2 regions of the Paenibacillus sp. V4I9 genome follow, and region 1 is predicted to be linked to the other one. Evidence: predicted binding sites of a transcription regulator. Region 1 holds the regulator's gene; the other holds the start of a gene.

Region 1 (4,152 bases):
AATGTGCGGACCTGCTTCCTGACTATTTCAGCTTCGTTAAAGGAATGGTTGATTCAGAAAGCCTATCGCTCAATATTTCCAGAGAAATGCTGCAGCATGACCGTCAATTGAAGCTGATTGCCAAAAACATTTCGAGCAAGATCAAAGGCCAGCTGCAAAGCCTGCTGAAGGACGAAAGAGAGAAATATGAGCAATTCTACAAATCCTTCGGCCGACAGCTCAAATTCGGTGTCTACAGCGATTACGGAAGCCATAAGGACCTCTTGCAGGATCTATTGATGTTCCATTCCTCCAAGGAGAAAAAGCTGGTTACGCTGGACGAATATGTGGCAAGAATGCCGGAAGATCAGAAGTACATTTACTACGCTTCTGGAGAATCGATGGAAAGAATCGATAAGCTTCCACAAACAGAGTTAGTCACTGATAAAGGCTATGAGATTTTGTATTTCACTGATGATATCGATGAGTTCGCGATCAAAATGATCATGACCTACAAAGAAAAAGAGTTTAAATCCGTTTCAAGCGGTGATCTTGGTATTGAAGTGGATGACAACCAAACGGAAACCGAGGCTGACAAAAATGACAACAAAGAGCTTTTCGATTATATGAAAGACCTGTTGTCGGGTAAGGTTACAAACGTAAAAGCATCCAAGCGTCTTAAAAAGCATCCTGTGTGCTTATCAACGGACGGCGATGTGACGATCGAAATGGAAAAAATCTTAAATGCGATGCCGAATAATCCTAACGTGAAGGCTGAAAAGGTACTGGAAATCAACATCAATCACGAAGTATTCGCATCCTTAAAAGACGCTTTTGACAAAGACAAAGAAAAGCTGAATCTTTATACGGCCCTGCTGTACAATCAAGCGCTCTTAATCGAAGGATTGCCCCTACAAGATCCGGTTGAATTTACGAACGATATCTGCAAAATCATGGTTTAATACGATTAAAGCACTACAACCATTATGTTGTAGTGCTTTTTTTTATACAATCAGCCACTTTTATAGTCGGGAAAGGTTTCCTTTACCTCATATTGTTTCTTCGAGTCCGAGTTTGCATACACATAAGCCAATAAGCGATCTTGATCAATTCCGAGAGAGCTAGCAACTTTTACGATATCTAATTCATAAGAAATGCTTGGAATTTGATTGGACTTGACGGACATATGCTTCAACCATCCTTCGAATAATGTAATTAATGGAAACTCAATCCGTAAATATGATATAGTTTTCTTACAAACATAAATCGGTACGATAAAGGCAAAACCACTGAAAGGTGGTGACGCAAAGCTAAAGGGACTAAAATGGCATTCTATGAATGTCCAAAATGTCAGCCAGCTACCGCCTCCGTCCGATTCATGTAGTAAGACTAGGAGGGAACAAAGATGATGGAAAAAATTACGATGGATGGTAAAATGAGTTTGGATGTACAGCAATTGATTGATAACTTGCATCTTCCAGAAAGTGATCTTTTGGACATGTTCTCCTTTAAGTTTGATAACAACGTTTTAACCCAAGATGAAGCTATTCGGTTTATTCATTTTCTCAGAAGTGAACTGGACAAACGCACTCAATAAAGGAATTATGCACGAAAGCATACAAAAATACAGTCGGTTGATGTCTAAAGATTTATTTTTTTCAAATAAATTTTAATCGCATGATTGTTGATTTCATGGGAAAAAATGAGAAAAGACAACGGGAATCCCGATGTCTTTTTCTTATTTTTTGTCATATTTAGAGATGAAATTATTAATTTTAGCATTATTTATCCCGGAGCAGTCCGGTGTCATGCTTTCCCAATATTTGTGTTAGCTCCTTCAGGAACATATTAATGTCCTTAAACTGACGGTATACGGAGGCGAAGCGAATGTACGCCACTTCATCGACGGGGTACAGCTGTTCCATGACGATTTCGCCAATGCTTAAACTATCCACTTCAGCATGAGCCGTGGTGCGAAGCTGCATTTCCACTTCAGATACCATCATCTCAAGCCTCTCCATCGATACCGGCCGCTTCTCACATGCTCGAATCAAGCCTCTTAATATTTTCTCTCGACTAAATTCTTCCCTACTTCCATCTTTCTTAATCACGATTAACGGAGTTTCTTCCACCATCTCAAATGTGGTGAATCTTCTCGCGCATTTCTCACATTCTCGACGACGACGAATCGATTTGTTTTCATTGGCTGAACGTGAATCAAGAACTTTCGTACCGGAATAGTCACAGAACGGACACTTCATTCGCTATCTCTCCTTTCTCTTCTTTCTCTTCTTTGATCTATTACCATATGTTACATGTCATGAACTTAGGAGATATGCACACAATACTATTACCAAACGACAAGGAGGTGAACAGACATGGGCGCAGGACAAAACCGTAACAGCAATACTTTAGTTGTTCCTCAAGCTAACGCAGCCTTGGATCAGTTAAAATACGAAGTAGCTCAAGAGCTAGGTATCTCCATCCCACAAGATGGTTATATGGGTAATATGGCTACTCGTGATGCTGGTGCCATTGGTGGTAACATCACTCGTCGCTTAGTACAAATCGCTGAGCAATCCTTGGCTGGTCAATTCAAGTAATCTTGAATCCTAGCTACTGAAGCTCAAAAACAGGAAGTATTGGACTCTAAGCCCCCAAAAGGAGCTAGTCCAATGCTTCTTTGTTTATGGAGAGAAGAAAACCTAATCTTTCTTTCCCCATTGCTGAGAATATAGCTTCGTGTATTTCTCATAATAATAGAGCACCCGCTGTACATAATGACGTGTTTCTCCGAATGGAATTTGATTAATATGCTCTTGCGAACCATCCCAAACGTCATTTTGCTTCCATTTATTCACATTCCCTTGACCTGCATTATAAGCTGCAATCGCATAAATTAAATTACCATTATAATGCTTCTTTAGCCAGCTCAAATACCAAGAACCAAGATTAATATTTACGTCCACTTTTAATAATTCGTCCTGCACATGAGGCCCTAAATTCGTGGATTCTACAATCCACTCTGCCGTGTCAGGCATAAGCTGCATAAGACCTAATGCGCCTTTGCTTGACTCCAAATGATATTTGTAATTCGTCTCCACCCTAATAATCGCAGCAATTAAAAATGGATCTATATTGTGTTTCGCCGCGCTCTGCCTAATTTCCTGCTCAAAGTAGATTGGGTACAGCTTTCTTCCGATAAAATCGCTATTCATAAAGAGAACTAGAACAAAACAAACAAGAAGCAGGGCAAAAACTCGTTTTTTACGTAAAAAGGTCATGAAAGCCCCTTCCCTAGCCAAAACTGCTCCACTTCAGCGTTAGTTTCTTCCCATGTACCGCTGTTGTCAATGACAACATCTGCGAAATTACGTTTCTCCTCAATGGACATCTGAGCATCTATGCGATTATTCGCCGCACTTTCCGTCAGTCCATCTCGTTGCATAAGCCGCTTCAACTGTACCGCACGTGGCACATATACAACCATAACTTCTTGAAACATGAAGGATAAATTAGATTCGATTAATAAAGGGACATCGACCACAACAAGCTTGCCCGGAAATTGCCTTTCAAAGGCTTCCATCTGTTCACGCATTTGTGCACGAATTGGCGGATGCAGAATACTTTCCAGCTGCTTGCGTGCCTCGGTATTACCAAAAATGATCTCGCCAAGCTTCTTGCGATGAAGCGAGCCGTCTGCCTGAAGAACAGCTTGTCCAAATTGTGCAGCAACCTGTTCAAGAACAGGGCTGCCGGGCTCGACGACATCGCGTGCTATGGTGTCCGCATCTACTAATAGGGCGCCGCGGCTAACCAGCATGGCGCTAACCGTGCTTTTGCCGCAGGCGATTCCTCCTGTTAACCCGATATTCATGGGCATATCTCTCCTAATCGTTTTCCACTTGGAAAACTTTCTCATATCCCAAGGATTACGAAATGAATGTCTTCCTAGTACAAGGGCGTGCTATAACATTTTCAAAAGACCCATGATAATGAGTACACATCCCGGAAGTACAGACAGTTTCTTCATCCAATTCATCTCCGCATACCGTAAACCAAACCGCAAACCTAATGCAATAAATGAACCACTTGAAATCGAAATGACGGAAGCCGTTAACAGTGGAACGAAACCAATTAATGCTGCGCCAATGCCTGCACCGAACGCATCTA
Region 2 (4,152 bases), 200 kb from region 1:
AGATCAAAAGCCAATTCATACAAGCGTTTCGTTTCTTCCACGGTGAAGTCTGCAGGACAATTCGCTGTTTTTGAGATCGAGCTGTCTACCCATGTTTGAATCGCAGCTTGCGCTCGGATATGATCTTCTGCAGTCAACGTCATGGAGGTTACGAAGTAGTCAGGCAGTTCTTGACCTGGATTTGCATCTTTCCACTCCTGTGCGATCGGCACATATTGTTTATCAAAGCCAAGACGGCTTTGACGATAATATTCAAAAGCAAAGTAAGGCTCAATGCCTGTCGATGTACCCACCATCGTCCCCGTACTTCCAGTAGGTGCTTGGGTAATCACAGTCACATTTCGCATGCCATTTTGCTTAATCGCTTTGCCAATTTCAGGGAATACTTTTGTCATGTTTTTCATAAAGCCGCTCTCAAGGAACTTATCTTCAATAAATTCTTTGAAAGACCCTTTTTCACCAGCTATTTCAGCCGATGCCAGATAGGCTTCTCTAGCCATAAAACCGTAGATTTCGTCCAAAAACACCAGGGATTCCGGACTTCCATACCGAATTTTCAATTTAATCATCAGTTCTGCTAAGCCCATAGTACCTAAACCTACGCGGCGCTCGCCTTGTTGATTCGTACGATTTTCTTCAAAATGATAAGGCGTCTTATCGATAACGTTATCGAGAAAGCGAGTCGAATAACGGACCACTTTGGCCAAATCTGCCCAATCCACGTCATGCTTTTCCGCATCATAAAACTTCGATAGATTAATAGCAGATAAGTTGCAGACACCCCAAGCCGGAAGCCCCTGCTCCCCGCATGGATTCGTACAAATAATCGGATTAAAGTACCAGCTGTTGGACATTTGGTTGTAGTATTCCAGGAATACGACACCTGGCTCAGCTGATTTCCAAGCAGACTCAATGATTGTATGCCAAACTTCACGTGCCCGTACAGTACGATAAGGCTTGACGGCTTTACCTAGTTTTTTCCAAGCATCTAAGTTCCCATCCCATTTATCGTTGTATTCAGGGTCAGTTGTATCTGGGAAAACAAGCTCCCACTCAAGATCTTCTTTAACGGCTTTCATAAATGCGTTACTTACACAAACGGATAAATTCGCGTTCGTAATTTGACCCATCGTTGATTTCACCGTGATGAAATCCTCAAGATCAGGGTGCCAGTCGTTGATCATGAGCATAAGTGCTCCGCGACGGCTGCCTCCTTGTTCGATTAATCCTGTTGTATAGCTAAACAGACCTCCCCAAGAAACAGCCCCGCTGGATGAACCATTAACACCTTTCACTACGGAACGGCGTGGACGAAGCGAAGACAGGTTGATACCAACTCCACCGCCGCGTGACATAATTTCTGTCATTTCAGAGAGTGTGCTCATAATTCCGCCTCTGCTATCGTGTGGAGACGGAATAACATAGCAGTTAAATAGGGTCAATTCATCACTTGCATCCGCACCTGCTGCGATTCGTCCACCTGGTACAAGCTTCCAATCATCAAGGATGTATCTGAATTTATCTGTCCATTCTTTTCGTTTCTCAGGGGTTGCTTCTACGGATGCCATTGCACCGGCCAAGCGGTTCCACATTTCTTCCGGTGTCTTCTCAATATTTAAAGTGAGCTTTTCCACTGCGGATTCAACAGTCTCACCACTTCGTGTTTTTACTTTGACAGTATCGCCATTACGGCTGACAATTTCGCCAACTTCTTTGGCTGGGAATTTAGGGTCATCCTTCGTCAAAACGAGAACAGTATCGCCCACCTTGGCAACACTTGTATCCGCATTTTTGAGTGCATAACGATCCAAAAATATTTTCTCACTTAATCCATCCAGCTTCTTATTAGACTGTACAATCCCCATCCATAATTCCCTCCCAATAAGCTACATACTCAGCTACAACTAAAATAAAAGTCACTTTATGAAGTTTATGTAAAATTACAATATGTGGTGTGCGAAATTCATTATACCTCACTATATATTGATCTTCTAATAGCTAAAGAACCAAATTTCGTTATTAAGACAACCCTTAATCATTTTAGCTAATCCTTACTTACTAATTCTCTCTTTTTCGCGGCCAGAATAACCATATTTAATCATTCAACCAAGCAAGATGAGATAGGCTATACAGCTCGTTTTGACGTTCGCTAATTCCTCTGCTAACCTATAACTTATAATAACACATTTCATTACTTTTCAGAACATTTGTTCGATGATATTTTATGGAAATCTAGGATTTACTTAGGAGATGTTGATATGTATTTTTTTAAAAATGAGTTCGTCAACAAGGAGGACGTTCTTCTTTCACCGGATGATCGTGGTTACTATTTTGGAGATGGGATATATGAGGTATTCCGTGTGTATCATGGGAAAATTTACGAGCAAGCTGCTCACATGCAGAGGCTCCAAAGAACCGCAAGTGATGTGCGGATAGAACTACCTTTTTCAATTGAAAAAATCGGTCATATTCTCACGCAGCTTATTGAAAAGAATGGTCTAAATGAAGGCACTGTTTATATGCAAATCACCAGAGGCGAAGCTCCCAGAGCACATCCATTCCCTGCTCAAGTTGAGCCTATTCTGCTAGCCTACTGCACAGAGGTAAGGAGACCCATCGCTACAATACATAATGGTATTAATGCAATCACTTTAGAGGATATCCGCTGGCTGAGGTGTGATCTCAAAACGCTTAATCTTCTCCCAAATATTATGGCCAAACAAGCAGCGCTCGATCACGGCGTGCAAGAAGTCGTACTGCATCGCAGCGGCACTGTTACAGAATGCAGCGCTTCTAACTTGATGATGATCAAAGATGGCGTACTTTACACGCACCCAGCTAACCATTTGATCCTTCATGGTATCACCCGGGCTGTCGTTTTGAGACTAGCTCACTCACAAAAAATCACAGTTAAAGAAGAGTCCTTTACGACGGAGCAGCTTATGCTGGCAGATGAAGCTTTTATCACAGGAACTACCGTGGAAATTACGCCTATCTTACAGATTGATGGCAAAGCAATTGGAACCGGCGCGCCAGGTCCGATTACTCGCAGTCTGCATAGTGAGTTTGAACGTACTTTTGTACAATAAAGTTCAATAGATATATGATGTCACAAAACTCCAAACAAACAAAAGCACGAACCTTTCTTAGAAAGGTTCGTGCTTCTTTGCACTTTCGCACGCGCTTTCGCTTAACGACGCAAATTCCACTCATCCGTGCCATATTTCTCGCGCACAAGCCGCTCAGAAAGCTCAATTTCATAAGGTGTCAATGATTCCTCTACTAGCTCCACACCAAGCCCCAGCGCGATCTCACGACGAAACGCTTCCTCCACCTGACTAAGCGTCACCGCCTCTTTCCCTTGCGCCCGAAGCAGCTCATTAATCGCCACAGCTTTCTTCGAAAAGCTCATCTTCATCCGTTCCGCAACCTTCTCGTTTGAGAAACGCAGCATGCGGAATAGTTGATCGGTATCCATGTCGAGCAGGATGGAGCCGTGCTGCAGCACGACATTCTTTTGCCGAACCTGCGCACTGCCGGCGACTTTGCGTCCCTCAACAACCAGCTCATACCAGGAGGGGGAATCGAAGCAAGCCGCTGATCCAGCGGATGCGTACTTCTCCTTCTCCTCATCACTCGCAAGCTGCACCATTTCTGCACCTAGTCCAAGCGCCCGAAATCCTTGTAAAAGCCCCTCACTCAGCACGCGATAGGCTTCTGTCACATTACGCGGAATGCCCGGATAGTCCTCTGCAACGATAATGCTATACGTCAACTCCTTATCGTGTAGAACCGCTCTCCCCCCGGTTGGACGCCGTACGAAGCCAATTCCCTCACTTACTACTGCTTCCTGATCGACTTCCGATGCCTTTTGGAAATAGCCGATCGACAGCGTTGCCGGATTCCATCCATAGAAACGCACCGTTGGAGGAACGATTCCTTCACTGTGGGCGGTCAATATTGCTTCATCTAATGCCATATTTTCAGCAGGAGAACGATCTCCTGTATGTATGAATCGCCATGTCGTCATCTCTTTCTGCACCCTTTCCCACTTTGCTATCCGAAGACAACCTATATCATATCATAAAATCGTACATACTTACGATGTTAGTGTCGCGCGCCACTTAGTGGACTTTTTATCCTAAACAGTTT

What was found. Region 1 encodes NrdR, which represses ribonucleotide reductase genes. Its sites were predicted from a motif close to AACACNATATATNGTGTT; they were not measured.
Region 2: a site for NrdR is predicted at 1,940-1,957, ahead of QFZ81_RS24500 (adenosylcobalamin-dependent ribonucleoside-diphosphate reductase). Genes of this name have one in related genera too.

The regions. Positions count from the first base shown of each region.
Region 1 is NZ_JAUSZE010000001.1:5,473,418-5,477,569, forward strand. It holds gene htpG (molecular chaperone HtpG) at 1-941, shown strand, start outside; gene QFZ81_RS25555 (hypothetical protein) at 992-1,165, opposite strand; cyclic di-GMP riboswitch class I at 1,249-1,345, shown strand; gene QFZ81_RS25560 (hypothetical protein) at 1,385-1,576, shown strand; gene nrdR (transcriptional regulator NrdR) at 1,761-2,240, opposite strand; gene QFZ81_RS25570 (alpha/beta-type small acid-soluble spore protein) at 2,358-2,582, shown strand; gene QFZ81_RS25575 (lytic transglycosylase domain-containing protein) at 2,685-3,263, opposite strand; gene coaE (dephospho-CoA kinase) at 3,260-3,856, opposite strand; gene QFZ81_RS25585 (MntP/YtaF family protein) at 3,947-4,152, opposite strand, start outside.
Region 2 is NZ_JAUSZE010000001.1:5,268,571-5,272,722, forward strand. It holds gene QFZ81_RS24500 (adenosylcobalamin-dependent ribonucleoside-diphosphate reductase) at 1-1,865, opposite strand, end outside; gene dat (D-amino-acid transaminase) at 2,259-3,089, shown strand; gene QFZ81_RS24510 (lipoate--protein ligase family protein) at 3,191-4,030, opposite strand.